DNA from 3 places in the Methylovirgula sp. genome. Region 1 is predicted to be linked to each of the others. Evidence: predicted binding sites of a transcription regulator. Region 1 holds the regulator's gene; each other region holds the start of a gene.
What was found. Region 1 encodes PhoB, which activates phosphate uptake and scavenging genes when phosphate is short. Its sites were predicted from a motif close to TGTCATNNANCTGTCAT; they were not measured.
Positions count from the first base shown of each region.

Region 2: a site for PhoB is predicted at 3,637-3,653, ahead of WDN02_RS10145 (DUF47 family protein). Genes of this name have one in related genera too.
Region 3: a site for PhoB is predicted at 1,426-1,442, ahead of WDN02_RS08340 (UDP-2,3-diacylglucosamine diphosphatase). Genes of this name have one in related genera too.

Region 1 is NZ_JBBCGP010000001.1:1,343,806-1,349,807, forward strand. Features, by position in the region: gene pstA (phosphate ABC transporter permease PstA) at 1-664, shown strand, start outside; gene pstB (phosphate ABC transporter ATP-binding protein PstB) at 661-1,470, shown strand; gene phoU (phosphate signaling complex protein PhoU) at 1,498-2,211, shown strand; gene phoB (phosphate regulon transcriptional regulator PhoB) at 2,219-3,007, shown strand; gene WDN02_RS06625 (hypothetical protein) at 3,060-3,221, opposite strand; gene WDN02_RS06630 (autotransporter domain-containing protein) at 3,453-6,002, shown strand, end outside.
Region 2 is NZ_JBBCGP010000001.1:2,079,540-2,085,541, forward strand. Features, by position in the region: gene WDN02_RS10130 (ABC transporter permease subunit) at 1-1,757, shown strand, start outside; gene WDN02_RS10135 (nitrate/sulfonate/bicarbonate ABC transporter ATP-binding protein) at 1,769-3,100, shown strand; gene WDN02_RS10140 (host attachment protein) at 3,115-3,567, opposite strand; gene WDN02_RS10145 (DUF47 family protein) at 3,725-5,644, shown strand; gene WDN02_RS10150 (PEP/pyruvate-binding domain-containing protein) at 5,657-6,002, shown strand, end outside.
Region 3 is NZ_JBBCGP010000001.1:1,710,342-1,716,343, reverse strand. Features, by position in the region: gene WDN02_RS08345 (porin) at 1-1,295, shown strand, start outside; gene WDN02_RS08340 (UDP-2,3-diacylglucosamine diphosphatase) at 1,486-2,319, shown strand; gene WDN02_RS08335 (glycosyltransferase family 1 protein) at 2,316-3,365, shown strand; gene acpA (acid phosphatase) at 3,375-4,904, opposite strand; gene WDN02_RS08325 (AEC family transporter) at 5,099-6,002, shown strand, end outside.

The DNA.
Region 1 (6,002 bases):
AGGCGGTCTTCTCAATGCGATCGTCGGTAGCCTGATCATCACCATCCTTGGTGTCCTGATCGGTACGCCGCTCGGCATCCTCGCCGGCACCTACATGGCCGAATACGGGCGCAATTCGAAGCTCGCCTCGGTCGTGCGGTTCATCAACGACATCCTGCTCAGCGCACCGTCGATCGTTGTCGGCCTGTTCGTCTACCAGGTGATGGTGACGCGCATGGGACATTTCTCCGGCATTGCCGGCGCGGTGGCGCTCGCTGTCATCGTGATCCCGATCGTCGTGCGCACCACCGAGAACATGCTACTTCTCGTCCCGGGCTCTCTGCGCGAGGCGGCGAGCGCACTGGGTCTGCCGCGCTCAACCGTCGTGCAACGGATCGCTTACAAGGCTGCGCAGGCGGGACTGATCACCGGCGTTCTCCTCGCGATCGCCCGCGTCAGCGGCGAGACGGCACCATTGCTTTTTACGGCGCTGAATAACCAATTCTTCTCGACCGACCTCAATGCGCCGATGGCGAGCCTGCCATCGATCATCTTCCAATTCGCGATGAGCCCCTACAAAGGCTGGCAGAGCCTCGCCTGGACAGGCGCGCTCCTCATCACGCTTACCGTGCTCGGATTGTCGATCCTGGCGCGGACTCTCAGTTCGCAAGGACGTACACGATGACGACCGCAGGCCCTTCCGTAGTGGCAGCGACCACGCCGGTGAAAAAGGCTCTTCCGACGAAGATCGACGTGAAGAATCTGCAATTCTATTATGGCGCGCACCATGCGGTGAAGAACGTCAATCTCCCGCTCTACAGCAATAAGGTCACGGCGCTCATCGGGCCGTCCGGCTGCGGCAAGTCAACCTTGCTGCGCGTGTTGAACCGCATGTACGATCTTTATCCTGGCCAGCGGGCCGAGGGCGAGGTTTTACTCGACGGCACGAATATTCTCTCGCCATCGCAGGATCTGAACTTGCTGCGCTCGCGTGTCGGCATGGTATTCCAGAAGCCGACGCCCTTCCCGATGTCGATCTTCGACAATATCGCTTTCGGCGTTAAGCTTTACGAGCGCGTGTCACGCGCCGATCTCGAAGGACGGGTGGAAACGGCGTTGCGCGGCGCCGCGCTTTGGGAAGAGGTCAAGGACAAGCTCAACGCCAGCGGCCTGTCGCTCTCCGGCGGTCAGCAGCAGCGCCTGTGCATCGCCCGCACCGTCGCCATCCACCCGGAAGTTATCCTTTTCGACGAGCCCTGCTCGGCGCTCGATCCGATTTCCACCGCGAAAGTGGAAGAGTTGATTGACGAACTGAAAGATAAGTACACGATCGCCATCGTCACGCATAACATGCAGCAGGCGGTTCGCGTCTCCGAACACACGGCCTTCATGTATCTCGGCGAGCTCGTCGAGTTTGGACTGACGCATCAAATCTTCACCGCGCCCGAAAACCAGCGGACGCAGAATTACGTCACCGGCCGCTTCGGCTGAGGTTTCCGGTTTCAGGACCCTATTGCCATGACCGATCATACCGTCAGAGCCTACGACGACGAGCTCGAAGCCCTTGGCCGCAAGATCGCGGAAATGGGCGGCATCGCCGAGCAAATGCTGAGCAATGCGATGGATGCGCTCGCGACGCTTGATTCCGATCTTGCGCGCGTGACGATCTCAATGGATTTGCGGCTCGACGTGCTGCAACGCGACGTGGAAGAGCAGGCGATCCTGACGATTGCCAAGCGCCAGCCGCTGGCGGCGGATTTGCGCGAGATCGTCGCGGCGATCCGTATTTCCGGCGATCTCGAACGCGTCGGCGATCTGGCCAAGAATATCGCGAAGCGGGCGTTGAAGCTGTCTGGTGAGACGCGGCTCCCCCGCGCCATAGTCGGCCTGAAGTCGATGCATGAGGCGGCCGCGATGCTGTTGAAGGACGCGCTCGATGCTTATGCACTGCGCGATGTTGAACGCGCGCGCATGGTCTGGACGCACGATGTAGAACTTGATGCGCTAGAAGATTCGGTTTTCCGCGACCTGCTGACGTTCATGATGGAAGACCCGCGCAATATCTCGTTCTGCGCGCATCTCCTCTTCTGCTCCAAGAACATCGAGCGGATTGGCGACCATTCCACCAATATCGCGGAAACAGTTGTCTATTTGGTCACCGGAGAAAGTCTGCCGATGGATCGGCCGAAAGGCCCCTCGCCCGCGGCCGATTATCTGCCCATGCCGAAGTGAGTCCTAGATGAACGATCAGATCGTCTCAGTTCCGGATGCGCGCTCGCAGCAAGACGTGCGAACCGCGCCGCCCCGGGTCAATTCCGCCGCCGTCGCGCCGCCGCGTATTCTTGTCGTGGAGGATGAGGCCGCGCTCAGCCTGTTGTTGAGCTATAATCTCGAAGCCGAGGGCTTCATCGTCGAGCGTGTCGAGCGCGGTGACGAAGCGGAGTTGCGGCTGGTCGAGTCGCCGCCCGATCTCGTCATCCTCGATTGGATGCTGCCTGGCGTCTCAGGGCTCGAAATCTGCCGGCGCATGCGGGCACGCGATGCAACGCGCAGCCTTCCAGTCATCATGCTGACAGCGCGCGGCGACGAGAGCGAGCGGGTGCGCGGTCTCTCGATCGGCGCGGACGATTATATCGTCAAGCCATTCTCGGTTCCCGAGCTGATGGCGCGCGTACGCGCCTTACTGCGCCGCGCCCGTCCGGATCGTGTCGCAGCGCTGCTTATTGCAGGCGATCTTGCGCTCGATCGGGAAAATTGGCGCGTCAGCCGCGGCGATCGGAACGTCCATCTTGGACCGACCGAATTCCGCCTGCTCGAATATCTGATGGCCAAACCCGGCCGCGTCTTCTCGCGCGCGCAATTACTGGATTCGATCTGGGGTTTTTCGGCCGAGATCGACGAGCGCACCGTCGACGTTCATGTCGGCCGGCTGCGCAAGGCGTTGTCGCTGGTCGGCGAGCGCGATCCGATCCGCACGATCCGCGGCGCCGGCTATTCCTTCGACGAGACGTTCGGCAAGACCGAATAGGATTGCAGGTCGATACTGTGGCCGACGCTCGGCCACCCCCGCCTTGCATAGATCATCGCAGCTTAACGGCCACCGTGGTTTCCGTGTTACGCGCTGCGGATTTCGAACCGGGACCCTTCTGCAAATAGAGCGCGGCCCAGGTTTCCGCGCGGCGGCCAGCGATACGGGCACGCTGGCGGCGGCCTTTTGCTGCGATCGATGGGTCCGCATTCATTGTTGCTCCTCGACCATGCGCAGAAGCACGTGGATTCTTTATACGTGAGTGTGTTCGCCGTGTAACAGAATTCCGAAAAGCGTCCGCGTTCTCATTAATAACGGCGTTGTGAACCCAGCTCGTATTGTGCCGCTCACGTCAAAAGCTACGCTGGCCCGTGCGGCTTAAAATATATTTCCACGCCGTGATCGGACACCGGCCGCGCAGCGCATTATTGTTCGGGGATCTCTTGTGACCAAAGCCGTTTTCGCCGCCACGCTGATTCTGGTGTTTGCCGGAACGTTCACAGTGGCTATGCCGGCGCAAAGCTTCGCGCAGGTGACTGGCGGCGATGGTGCTACCGTCGCCACCGACGGCGGCGGCGGTGGTGGTGGTGGCTTCGGCGGCGGCAGTGGTGGCAGCGGCGCTCATGGCGGCGCCAACGGCGGCAATGGGACGGGTGGTCAAGGGTTGGGCCAGGGTGGCGGCGGCGCCGGTGTCGGCGGCGGCGGCGGCGGCGACAATGCCGGCTCTCCTGGGAGCGGGACGATTGATGTACTGACGAATACGGGCACCATCCAGGGCGGTGCGGCCACCTTCGCCGGCGGCGGCGGTGGCGCGGGTATTGGCGGTGGCGGCGGTGCAGGCGCCGGCGGTAACAGCGGCGGTGCCGCCGGCTTTACGATTACCAGTTCCACGATCATCAATTCCGGTATCATCGCCGGCGGCGATGGCGGCACCGACATTGGCGAAGACGGTAGTGGTGGCGGTGCAGGTATTGGCAGCGGCGGTAATGGCTTCAGAGGCGGCGCCATTGGTGGTGGTGACAACGCTGGCGGCGCTGGGCTCAATGGTCTCACAATTATCAATTCGGGGACGATTGAGGGCGGTAACGGCGGGGCTGGGACTGACAGCGCTGGTGCTGGCGGTGCCGGCATTGACGGCAGCGGGCTGACCGTCACCAATTCAGGTACAATCTCCGGCGGATTCGCCGATGGCGGCTCGGGGACGCAGGCCGACGCGATCGAATTCACCGGCGGCGCCAACGAAATTTCACTCTCCGGCGCATGGCATCTGAACGGCGGCATCGCGCTCGATACGACCAGCACGAACGTCACGTTCGTGCAGAGCTCTGCGGTAACTCTTGCCAACACAATCAGCGGACTAGGCGCTATTGTGCAGGATGGGCCGGGGACGCTGACGCTGACCGGTGCCAATACCTATAGCGGCGCAACGACGGTGAACGGCGGAACGCTGGAGGTGACGGGTTCGATTACCAGCAGCGATGTGACCGTCAACAATGGTGGCACGCTGGATGTGACGGGCTCGGTCTTCGATCCGACGATCAATTCTGGCGGGACACTGACAGGCACGGGTTCGGTCGGCGCGACGACGGTTAATTCCGGCGGCATTTTTGCGCCGGGCGATGGCACGCCGGGGTCGTCGGAGACGATCAACGGCAATTTGACGCTGGCGTCGGGCTCGACCTATCAGATCTATCTCAATCCGACGACATCGAGCCTCGCCAACGTCAGCGGCACGGCCGCGCTCGGCGGCACGGTGCAGGCAAACTTCGCCTCGGGCAGCTATATCTCCAAGACCTATACGATCCTGACCTCGGCGGGCGGCCTCAACGGCACGACCTTCTCCGGCGTGACCAACGTCGATCTCCCAGCGAACTTTACCGACTCGCTGAGCTATGATGCCAACGATGCCTATCTCAATCTCGTGCTGAACTATGTCCCGCCTAGCGCGCCGACTTACACCGCGCTCAACCGCAATCAGCAGAATGTCGCCACTGCGCTGGTCAATTCCTTCAACACCAACGGCGGCATTCCGACGAAGTTCGGCGCCCTGCCGGGCGCCGCTCTCTCGCAGATCGATGGCGAAGGCAATACGGGCGCGGAACATGCGGCGTTTCAGCTGGAAGGCCAGTTCCTGAACGTGATGCTCGATCCCTTTGTTGACGGGCGCGCCGGCGGCGGCGGCGAAGGTTTCAGCGCTTCGGCCGCAGGCACGCAAGGCCGTGAATCGGGCATGCTCGCTTATGCCGACGGTCAGACACTCCCAATCCTCAAGGGGCCCCCACCTGCGCCGATCTACACGCCGCGCTGGAGCGCCTGGGGCGCGGCTTACGGCGGGGTCAGCAACACCGACGGCAATGCCGCGACGGGCTCAAACCGGCTCAATGCCAATACGTTCGGCTTTGCTGGCGGCATGGATTATCATGTCTCGCCCGAGACGCTCTTCGGCTTTGCGCTCGCTGGCGGCGGCACCAACTGGAACCTCGCTAGTGTCAGTGGCAGCGGCCGCAGCACGGCGCTGCAGGCGGGCGTCTATGCGATCACCCATGCGGGTCCGCTCTATGGTGCCGCCGACTTCGGCTTCACCAACAATTGGTTCGACACCGACCGCACCGCGCTGGGCGATCAATTGCAGGCGAATTTCGGCGGCCAGAGCTACGGCGGCCGGCTCGAGGGCGGTTATCACCTCAGCAATCTGCCCATCGGCGTGACGCCCTATGCCGCGGTTCAGGCGCAGGAATTCGTCACGCCGGGCTACAGTGAAAACGACATCACCGGCGGCGGCTTCGGTCTCTCCTACAATGCGATGAGCGCCAGCGATGTGCGCACCGAGATCGGCTCACGCTTCGAGGAGGTCACGTCGCTCGACAATATGCCCCTAGCGCTGCGTGGAAAACTCGCCTGGGCGCATGATTTCGTCAGCAATCCATCGCTCAGCACGGCGTTTGAATCGCTGCCGGGCACGAGCTTCATCGTCAATGGCGCGCCGATTCCGCAT
Region 2 (6,002 bases), 740 kb from region 1:
ATCAAGGGTCACGGCCCTATTTCGCCGCGCCGTCCGCATTCGGCGGTCGCGACAGAGTTGGGAGTGGGAAGCTCAGCGATCCGGGTGGCCTCGCGGCGGTTGTGCTGATTCTTGCTGTCATAATTGTCCTCCTCTTCGGTATTCGCGAGACTTTCGCGCCGGTCTCAAGTCTCAGGGCGATTTCGCTCGATCCCGCCTTTCTGCCCGATTACGCCGTGCGAACGGTGCTGCGCATGCTTGCGGCGATGATGGCATCGCTCGTTTTCACGCTTGTCTATGGAACGCTCGCCGCGAGAAGCCGGCGCGCAGAGGTCGTGCTCATTCCGCTTCTCGATATTCTCCAATCTGTCCCGGTGCTCGGCTATTTGTCGTTCACCGTTGCCTTTTTCGTAAAGCTTGCGCCGCACTGGGTGCTGGGACTCGAGCTTGCGTCGATCTTCGCGATCTTTACGAGCCAGGCGTGGAATATGGCGTTCAGTTTTTACCAATCGCTGCGCACGATCCCCCTTGATCTCGACGAGGCAAGTCGCGCCTTCGGTTTCTCCGCCTGGCAACGATTCTGGCGGCTCGAATTTTCCTTCGCCGTCCCCGGCCTTGTCTGGAACATGATGATGAGCATGTCCGGTGGTTGGTTTTTCGTCGTGGCGTCCGAGGCGATTACCGCAGACAAGCGCGAGTTCGCGCTGCCGGGCATTGGTTCTTATGTCGCGCTGGCCATCGAGCGACAGGACTTTGCCGCCATCCTCTGGGCCATTGCGGCGATGACGATTGTGATTGTCGTCTATGATCAATTGCTGTTTCGCCCGCTGGTCGTCTGGGCCGACAGGTTTCGTGTTGAGCAGACGGCGGCACAAAGCGTACCCCATTCGTGGTTTCTTCAATCGCTGCGACATTCGCATTTGATCGAGATCGCGATGCGGCCGGTGACATTCTGCTCCGACAGACTATTCCGCGCGCCACTTCTGAACTTGATTCAGAGCGCGAGGCCGCAATTTGTCCGCTCCCGGTTTTCACGCCTTATCGACCTGATCTGGTATGCGATCGTGGCCGTAGTGACCGTGTGGGCGGCTTCCATGATCGTCCGTTATGTCGCGCGCGAGGTCGGGTGGAGCGACGTCGGCACAGTGCTTCGGCTTGGCGCTTTCACGCTGTTGCGCGTGATCGTTCTGATCGTGCTCGCCTCACTCGTCTGGGTGCCTGTCGGCGTCGCGATCGGGTTGCGGCCCAAACTTGCCGAGCGGGTTCAACCTTTGGCGCAATTCTTAGCCGCCTTTCCGGCAAATCTCTTATTTCCGCTTTTTGTTATCCCCATCGTGCGGTTCGGACTCAACACGGACGTCTGGCTGACACCGCTGATGATCCTTGGCACCCAATGGTACATTCTCTTCAATGTCATCGCCGGAACCTCAGTGTTCCCAACCGACTTCCTCGAGGCAGCGAAGAGCTTTCACTTCCGCCGTTGGCAATGGTGGCGCATCGTCATTCTACCAGGAATTTTCCCGTATTATATCACCGGCGCGATCACCGCCTCGGGTGGGGCGTGGAATGCGAGCATCGTCGCGGAGGTCGTCTCCTGGGGACAATATCATCTCTATGCCCACGGCCTGGGCGCCTATATCAGCCAGGCGACCGCTGCCGGCGATTATCCGCGTATCGTGCTCGGCATCGTAGCAATGTCGACTTTCGTGGTTCTCTTCAATCGCCTGCTGTGGCGTCCACTTTATGGCTTTAGCGAGCGCCGGCTGCGGCTGGACTGACAGGAGGCGTTGTGCCCGAGCCCGAAGAGATCGAAAGTGCCACTGCCGACATTGAACTCGAAATCCGCCATGTGCGGCAGACGTATGTCCGTCCTTCCGGCGCGCAGCTCCTCGTCCTGGACGATATCAATCTGACTCTGCACACGGGCGAGATCGTCGCGTTGCTCGGGCGTTCGGGTTGTGGAAAGTCAACGCTGCTCCGCGTCGTTTCGGGTCTCGCGCCGCCAGCGGCCGGTGAGGTGCGCTATCGCAACCGCGTCGTCGATGGTCCGGCGGAGGGGATTGCGATTGTTTTCCAAACCTTCGCTTTGTTCCCCTGGCTGACGGTGCTGCAAAATGTGCAGGCCGGTCTTGATGCGCGTGGCGTGCCGGAAAAGGAGGCGCGTGCCCGTGCCTTGGATGCGATCGAACTCATCGGCCTCGACGGATTTGAAAATGCCTATCCGCGAGAGCTTTCCGGCGGCATGCGCCAGCGCGTCGGCTTTGCGCGCGCCCTCGTCGTCGATCCGACAGTTCTCCTGATGGACGAGCCGTTCTCGGCGCTGGACGTGTTGACCGGCGAAACTCTGCGCAGCGATTTCATGGATCTGTGGACAGCCGAGCGGCTCTCGATCAAATCGGTTCTCCTCGTAACTCATAATATCGAGGAGGCGGTCTTCATGGCCGACCGGGTTCTGATCTTGGCGCCCAATCCCGGCCGCATCGCGGGGGAAATCGATGTTGCATTACCACGCCCGCGTCAACGTCTGAGCAGCGAGTTCCGTGACCTCGTTGACGACATCTATGGACGAATGACGGCTGGGCCAGCACCGACCGCCGACGGCAAACGGCCGGCGCTGGCAAGTATTGGCACCAATCTGCCGATCATGTCGGCCTTGCGAATTGTCGGACTGACCGATGTCCTGGCGTCAGCGCCCTTCTGCGGCAAAGCGGATCTCCAGGTGCTCGCGGCACGCTTGCATCTCAGCGCCGAGGATCTCTTTCACCTTGCCGAAATGAATCGGATGATGGGTTTTGCCGAATTGCGTGACGGTGACCTCCACCTGACAGCCGCCGGCCGCGCCATCGCGCAAGCCGATATACCGGAACGCAAGCGCCTCTTCGCTGAACATCTGCTGCGCGCGATTCCACTGGCGGCGCACATTCGCCGCGTGCTCGACGAACGGCCGGAGCACATCGCGCCCCGCAGCCGCTTCATTGCCGAGCTTGAAGACCATTTAAGCACCGAGGATGCCGAACGTACCCTCAATGCCGTCATCGGCTGGGGGCGTTATGCCGAATGTTTCGCCTACGACACGCTGCACCTCCGGTTCAGCCTGGAAGATTCAGCGGCGGCGGAATAGGGGGCCGCTTTAGCTCATGCGCTGGCCAAATGCTCCTCGATTGTCCCGATCGGCACATTCGTCAGATCCTTATGAACTTCGGCGAGAATGAGGGCGCGTGCCGCGGGAGTCAGGCTCTGGCGGACGAGGCCGAGTGTATGTGGCGGCGCGACAAGGACCAGGTGCTTGAACTTTCTCTCGCTTGCGGCAGCGTCGATGATCCGCGTGATTTTTTGCAGAAATTGGGCTTCTTCCTGAGCATGGAAATCGGTGGCCTCGTAGGCGCTTCGGCTGCCGTCTCCGTTTGATTGAAAGGATCGGCCCGGAGCATCGGTGCCGAGTTCGGCCGTCCGGAGATGCGGCTCCGAATGGATTTCGATTGGCTTGAGGTTAAGCAGCTCAGCATCGCCCTCGTTTCGGAGCAAAAGAGCTTTTTGGCCGTCACAAACCAGGACCCAACTTTCATTCGGAATTCTGAGGTTTCCCATTTCTTTTCCTCGTTGTTACGCCAGAGTCGGTTCTCTGTTGCAGAATTTGGCGTGACCGAATTTGCCTTATGTCAAAGAAGTATAATCGAAATGAGGAAAGATGTTCAGGTTCGCGCTCCGGGGGTGACGCGGCGAAGGTTCATGGCTGCGAGGCGTTATGAAATCGGAGATCGTTGAATGGTTGGGACAATCCGATTTGCTTTTGCCACAACTCATTGCCGAGGGTTTGGCCGCCAATGACAGGGTAAAGGCACGACTGAGCGTCCTCCAGACAGCTGCTCAACATGCGCGCGATCCGCAGACGGCATTCGATCTGACTGAGGAGTGCAGGGCTGCGGGGCTTGATCCGCTTCCGCTCCAAGCGCTCGTTAAATCGGCAAGCCTTTCGAGCGGAGAAATCATCACCGCAACAGGTCTTGCGGCGCTGGGTACGGCGATCTGGGCCGATATTACGGCAATGTTACAGGCTGTGCATGCTGGAGATGGTGCGCGCGGCGAACAATACGAAGCGCGGCTTGCCGCGAACAGGTCCGCGATTCCGCTGGGAACGTCCGATAATCTTGCGGCTAATCAGATCGTCAAGCTCACGGCAATTTCGGCCGAAGATAGTCTGCATCGCCTGATCATGGACTTGCATCGCGCGCTCAACACGCTCGCGGCGACGCACGCACAAGAATTGGTCGCTGGTGCGCACGCCTATGGCTTGACGCCTGACGATAAGACGGCGGTCAAGGCTTTCATGCGTGGCGTTGAGGCGACTCGCGACTTGAAATTTGGCCATCCCGGCCTCGCCACGACCGCGATGCGTTCGGGCAGCCGTCTCACGATCCAGAACGATATCGGCGAAACCGATGCCCATGTCGTTGTGATCGGCGTGGAAGCCGATTCTGTGACGATCACTTATACGGACGTTCACCACGCCCGCGCCAAGTTCTTCGCCGATCTCCTGCGCAATTTTCCAGTTCAATGGAACGGGCTTGCGCATACAAACGCAGCGAAACTGCATGACGAAGAGGCCTTTTATCTCGTCACCGGCCGTTTTGCCTTTCACGACGCTAAAGCGCGTGATCACTTTCTCGAGGAACTCGGCGCCTCGCTCGTCTTCCTGATCGATTGGAACAAGGCGCGAAAAGTCCTGCGCGAATTCGTTGCGAATGCGGATGCGGTCCGCATTCTGGATTGGGCCGCGCTTCATCGGGTGGGCCATCGTGGCTTTATCGAACTTGGCGGTGCAACTCTCGTCACGTCTGCGGTGCGGCATGCTGCATCCGCGCGGATTGGCTTCGGCGAGCGGTTGGCGGAGGCGCTTGGGCGTGAGTCGGCTGTTGATTTTCTCAAAGCCGTCTTGCGGATTTCGGTTGAGGCCCTGAAGCAGGGCGGCTCGGAACGCTTGGCGAAGGCCGGCATCGAAGAGGCCCTTGTCGCGCATTTGCAGCGCGCCGATACGAGCCTTCTAGCAATCGTGATTCGTCAGGCCGGTCTCGCGCGTGAAATTGCCGCCGCGATCGCGCAATTCCTTGATGGTCGGCGCCGGCAACAAGCCCCGGAAGACGCGCGGCTGGCGCAGCGCGCGAGCCGCATCGAAGAAAAAGCCGATCGCATCGCCCTGGAGGCGCGCAGCAAAATTGCGCGATTGGGCGTCGATCGCGGCATTGAGCGCCTGGTCGATGTGATCGAGCAGACGATCGATGAGCTTGAAGAGGCCGCGTTTGTCGCGACGCTTCTTCCGAAGGATGTCGCACCGGAGATTCTTGATTGTCTGATTGAGCTTTGCGGAATTGTTGTCGCGGGCATTGAGTCCGCAGCCATCGGTACGGCCTCTGCCACCGAAATATCGGAGGGGCAACGTGTCGATTTCGAGGATACGCTCGCCGCGGTCACCAGATTGATCGAAGACGAGCACCGGGCCGATGTCGCCGAGCGGGTGGTGACGACGAAAATCCTGACCGGCGCTTATGATCTCAAAACAAGCCTTTCGGTCTTGAGCGTCGCACATCCGCTCGAGCGCGCGACGGATCAATTGGCGCGTTTCGGCCATTCCTTGCGCGATCACGTCCTCGCCGACCTTTCAACCTGACGGCAAAATCACATGACAATCCTTTTTATCGGCGATGGCTCGACAACGCTCTATCCGGCGGATGTCGTTGGCGCCAAAGCAGCCAATCTGGCGCATATGGCGGCTCTCGGTCTGCCGGTGCCCCCAGCCTTTATTCTGCCTGTCGAACTTTGTGCCGCGATCACCAAGGGCGAGCCGGGTGCCAGGAAGACGATGGTGGAGGGGCTCGACGCGGGACTCAAATTTCTCGAGCGCGCGACCGGAAGGATTTTCGGCGACCGGCGGCGCCCCCTCCTGGTGTCCGTGCGTTCGGGGGCCGCGCGCTCAATGCCGGGCATGTTGGATACTGTGCTCGATGTCGGTTGCGTGCCCGCTGCCG
Region 3 (6,002 bases), 370 kb from region 1:
TTCCGGATGACCGCTATCTCACCCGCCTCGACAAGGGCATCGGCTTTCACATCCCCGGCCTGATCACCAAGGAAGGTGAAGTCGGCGCGATCGATGTGAAGATCTCCGGCGACCTCATTTTCGGTGGTGTCGAAGACTTCCAGCAGAAGACCTCGGGTTCCGCGATCGGCGGCGGCATCGTCGGCGCGACCACGGGCGCAAGCAAGGTTAACGCGGAAAACAACATCACCGTTGGCCTCCTGCCAAGCGCCATCGTGCTCAGCATAGCGACCAACCAGATGGGTTATGATCTCGGCTTTACGATCGGCGCCTATACGGGCGGCGACAACGTGACCGGTGTCGGTGGCGCCAACAGCGCCGGCAACGCGCAGGCGCTCGGTTCGCCCGGCATCGATCTTCGTCAGGTCTTCGGCACGGTCGGCACGCCGACCTTCGGTTCAGTCAAGATCGGCCGCGATCTCGGCCTCTTCGGGTCTGACGCCATCCTGAACGACGCAACATTGCTTGGCTTCGGCACGACTCCCACCATCAGCCAGAACAGCAACACGACACTCGGCCGTATTGGCGTGGGCTATGTCTATGCCGACTGGATTCCGCAGGTCACTTATACGACGCCGGATTTCAACGGCTTCACGGCGTCGCTCGGTGCGTTCGCGCCTTATAATGCGACTAATAGCCTGGCGGATCCGCTTGGCGGACCTGGCCTGCTGATTCACGAATCGGAAGCTCCAGAGGTGCAGGCCCAGATCAAGTGGAAGGGTGTGATTGCCCCCGGTGCGAACCTGACCGTGTCGGGTGACGGTGTGTGGCAGGAGCACAAGGCTGATATTGGCGATTCCGCCTTCCTTGCACCTGGCGCAGCTATCGAAAGCTGGGGCGTGGACGGCTTTGCCAAGTTGGATATCGATGGCTTCAGCTTCGTCGCCTACGGCTATTACGGCAAGGGCCTCGGCACGACGGGCCTCTTCCTGAACGGCTTCGACTTTGCCGGGGATCCGCGTACGTCCTTCGGTGGATACGGACAGGCGTCCTACACCTGGGATAAGTTCACCTTCGGCGCCAGCTTCGGCGTCAGTGCGCTTAACCTGACCGGCGCGGAAGATACCGGCGCCTATTACGCGACTGTTTCGCAATACCTGGTCAAGGATAACGAGAGCATCATCGGCTTCGCTCGTTATCAGCTGACTCCCTGGATGGCGTTGCAGGCTGAATACGGTCACTCCTGGTCGATCAACCAGTCCGGCGGCAAAATCTCCGTGGACGATATCGCCTTCGGCACGGCTTGGTTCTTCTAAGCCAAGGTCTTCTAAGCCAAGTCTGACGGCTTGAAATCAGCGCCGGATGGGCAACCATCCGGCGCTTTTCTTTTGCGCCATCGCTTTTGTCCGGACACTTTGCCCAAGTGCTTGATGCAAAGCGGCAAACTGTCATCAAAGTGCCACCCGACTCGGCCAAGGACATGATTTCTCTACCGGAGTCGGAACCGTGGCGAAAAAGCATTTCGACGGCCTCGCCGTCCGGACACTCTTCCTGTCCGATCTGCATTTGGGAACAAAAGGTTGCCAGGCAGGTCTACTGCTCGATTTCCTCAAGCATTGCGACGTCGATACGATCTATCTCGTCGGTGACGTGATCGACGGCTGGCGGCTGAAATCCGGCTGGTATTGGCCGGAAGCGCACAACAATGTCGTCCGCAAGCTGTTGAAACGCGTCCATAAAGGCGTCAAGATCGTCTATATTCCTGGCAACCACGACGAATTCATGCGCGATTACGTCGGGCATAATTTCGGCGGTATCGACGTCATGGATACAGCAATTCACGAGGGGGCGGACGGCAAGCGCTACCTCGTCATGCACGGCGATCAGTTCGATCTTGTCGTCCGGCATGCACCTTGGCTCGCCGTGCTCGGCGATGGAGCTTACGATTTGGCCTTGGGGATCAACACCTATCTCAATATGGTCCGCCGGCGGCTTGGACTCGATTATTGGTCGCTGTCGTCCTGGGCGAAATTGAAGGTGAAGAGCGCCGTCAACCATATCGGCCGTTTCGAGACCGCGCTCTCGGGCGAGGCGCGCCGGCGCGACGCGCAGGGCGTGATCTGCGGTCATATCCACCATGCCGTGATCCACGACGACTTCGGCGTCCGCTACATGAACACGGGCGACTGGGTCGAAAGCTGCACCGCGCTGGTTGAACATTTCGACGGCCGTTTCGAAATCATCCACTGGGCCGACAAGGTGCGCGAAGCCAAGGAAGCCATTGCAGGCATGCCGCAGCACGAGGTCGAGGCGCAAGAGGTTGAGGCTTCTCCGGCGTGACCAAGCTTCTCATTGCCACCGATGCCTGGGGACCACAGATCAATGGCGTCGTCCGCTCGCTTGAGAATATCGCCGCCCATGCGGCGAATTTCGGTGTCGATGTCAGGTTTCTGACGCCGGCGGATTTCTGGACCCTGCCACTGCCGGGCTATCGGGAAATTCGTCTGGCGCTGGCCAATCCGCGCAAGGTCGCGGGCTTTTTCGCTGAGTTCAACCCCGACTTCATCCATATCGCGACCGAGGGGCCGATCGGTCTTGCCACCCGCCGCGCCTGCCTGCACGGCAAGCGCACCTTTACGACGAGCTATCACACCCGCTTCCCGGAATATGTCGCCGCGCGCCTGCCGGTGCCAATGCGGGTGAGTTATGCTGCCCTGCGCCGCTTTCACAGCGCCGCCGCGGGCACGATGGTCAGCTCGCAGAGCCTGGAGAATATCCTCGCCGGCCGCGGCTTTCGCAATTTGATGCGTTGGTCGCGCGGTGTAGACGGCACCTTATTCCGGCCTCGGCCGGAGGATGCGTTGGCGGGGTTGCCGCGCCCCATCTTCCTCTTCGTCGGCCGCCTTGCGGTCGAAAAGAATATCGAGGCTTTCCTCAAGCTCGACCTGCCCGGCTCGAAGGTCGTCGTCGGCGATGGGCCACTGCAGACGCGCCTCGCCGCGACTTATCCCGACGCTCATTTTCTCGGCGTGCGCAGCGGCGAAAGTCTGGCGCAGGTCTATTCCTCGGCCGATGTCTTCGTCTTCCCGAGCCGCACCGACACGTTCGGTATCGTTCTGCTCGAAGCCCTTGCTTCAGGGGTTCCGGTCGCGGCCTTCCCGGTCACAGGTCCGCTCGACGTGATCGGCGATTCGGGCACCGGCGTGCTCAGCCACGATCTGCGCGAGGCGGCGCTCCGCGCGCTCGACATCTCGCGCGAACATTGCAGCAGATACGCTGCGAAGTTCACCTGGAAGGAAAGCGCGCGGCAGTTCTTCGAGAACATCAGGGTCGCACAAAACCAGGGCGCGACGATCAAACTCGCCAATCTCGCCGAGCCGGCCTGAGTCGGCGCCTCACTTCCCCGTCAGATCCAGCGCCGGCGTGAGATCGCCGAGTTTTGGCTCGCCCGCCATCGCCGCGTCGCGGACCTTCAGTCCCGCCAGTTCCGGCAGGCCGAAGCGCCTTGTAATCAGACGCAGGATCGAGGTCGTGTCGTAAAGCGTGTGATCGACGAGGCCGCGCCGGGCGAAAGGCGAAATGATCAGCGTGGGCACCCGCGTGCCGGGGCCGAAGCGGTCACCCTTCGGCGGTGCGACATGATCCCAGAAGCCGCCGTTCTCATCATAGGTGATGACCACGACCATATGCGGCCATTGCGGGCTTTTCTCCAGATGCGCGACGAGATCGGCGAGATGCGCATCCCCCGAGAGCACGTCAGCATAGCCCGGATGCTCGTCGAGATTGCCCGGCGGCTTGTAGAACGTCACCGGCGGCAGATGGCCGGCGTCGATATCCGCGACCAGAAGTTCGCCGCTCAGGCCCGCGTCGCGCAGATGCGCCGTGCGCGCCTTCGTGCCCGGCGCGAGGAATTTGAAATAGTCGAACGGCTGATGATGGAAGATCAGCGCCTTCACGGTCTTCGGGTCCTTGGCGGCGAGCGCCGCACCCCAGCCGCCAGCATACCAGGCCCAGTCGATCCCCTTGTCATCGAGGAGATCGCCGATCGTCGTTTCTATTTGGGGCGGCAGCGTCGTGGGGGAGGCGGGATCGGAGAGAGCCGGATCGGTGCCCGCCGGCGCCGGATTGCCGCTCGGCTGATAGGCCGGCTGCATGGTGTTGATCGCATAAAAATCCGGCGTCAGCGCGCCGTCATTGACGAATTTCGGCGATCCGTTGAGCGCGGAGGCGGGCGAATCCGATGCCAGTTTCAACGCAACACCGTCCGCGTCGACGACAGAAATCTGAGTCTTGGCCGGGCTTCGGCTGGCATTCGGATAGACGGGCGCGCAAGCGCAGATCAGTTCGAAATGATTGAGAAACGAGCCGCCGAAGCCGCCCATGAAAAAATTGTCCGCCAGCACGTATTTTTTGGCGATCCGCCAGAGCGGCAGATGCGATCCGTCATAATGGCCCATGACGAGGCCGCCGGCGTCGCTATAGGCGGCAAAAAGGTCGTTCTTGCCGCCGTCGATCTGCATCTGATTCTGATAGAAACGATGCACGAGATCGCGGGTCTTCACGCCAAGCGGCAGGTTGAAACCCTTTGGATCGTCGATGGCGAATGGCGCGTTCGGCAGGCCTGCCGTCTTATCCTGTGGGATCAGCGGCGTCACATGCTTGCCGGTGAGACCACCCCAGACTGGGGGGAGTGAAGGCAAGAGCTTGCCGTCGCGGTCGTGTTGCTGGAATTGCGCGGGGGCGAGATGGGTAAGACCATTGGCACCGGGAAATTCGCCATAGAGGGCATCGAAGCTGCGATTCTCGGCGTAGAGCACGACGATGGTCTCGATTTGATCGAGACCGGCGGCCCGCGCGGGGATCAACGCCTGCGTCGCAAAACCCAGCGCGGCACACGTCAGCGCGGCGGCTCTCATTCCACTCATACCTGATCCCCCGAAACCGATGAGCGGATTAGACATAGACCTTTTATGACAAAGGTTTGACGCGACCCCCGACTCTCTGGCCGCGCCGTCTTCCCACACCGCCATTTGATCTTTCCGCCTTCGTCTGATTGGAGAGGGTCAGGCGGCTGCAAAGAATGCGAAGGCGCCGTTTTCAATATTCAATGCGGCCCCACATGCTCTCGACCCTCTCGGTCGTCCTGCCCATTTTTGCGGTGATCTTTGCCGGCTGGCTGGCGCGACGCCTCGAACTCCTCGGACCGGCGGCGACGAGCGAACTCAATCGTTATGTCGTCTATCTCGCGCTCCCCGCGCTGCTCTTCGACGTCATCGCACGTGCGGACGGGCGCGAAATCTGGCAACCGGGATTCATCGCAGCCTTTGGGCTGGCGGCCCTGGTCTGCTTCGCGCTGACGATCGCCGTCCGGCTCCGCCAGGGAAGCGCGCTCGCCGATGCAGCGGTCGATGGTTTGAACGGCGCTTATGCCAACACGGGCTACATGGGCTTTCCGCTCGCGCTTGCTGCCTTTGGCGCGGCGTCGCAGGCGCCCGTTCTCATTGCGACGATCCTGACCGTTTGTCTCATCTTCGCGCTCGGGATCGTGCTGATCGAGATCGGCCTGCAGAAGGAGCTAAACCGGCTGAAGCTGGTGCTCCGTGTCGCCGGCACGCTGGCGCGCAATCCGCTGATCTTTTCGCCTGCCCTCGCCGCAATCATCCGGCTTGCCGGTTTCGGTCTGCCGCAGCCGGTCGAGGCTTTCGTAAAATTATTGGGCGAATCGGCCGCCCCCTGCGCGCTTGTCGGGCTGGGTCTGTTTCTCGCCGAAAAGCGCGCGGCGAGCGAAAGCCGCTCCGGCGTGACCGCCGCCCTCACCGCCGTCAAACTTCTGTTGCAGCCTTTTCTGACCTGGATGCTGGCGGCTTTCGTCTTTCATCTCGCGGCCTTCGAGACGCATGCCGCAGTATTGATTGCGGCGCTGCCGACCGGAACGGGTTCATTCATGCTGGCGGAATTCTACCAGCGCGAGGCGACGACGACCTCGCGCGTCATTCTCATCTCGACCTTGCTCTCGGTCCTGA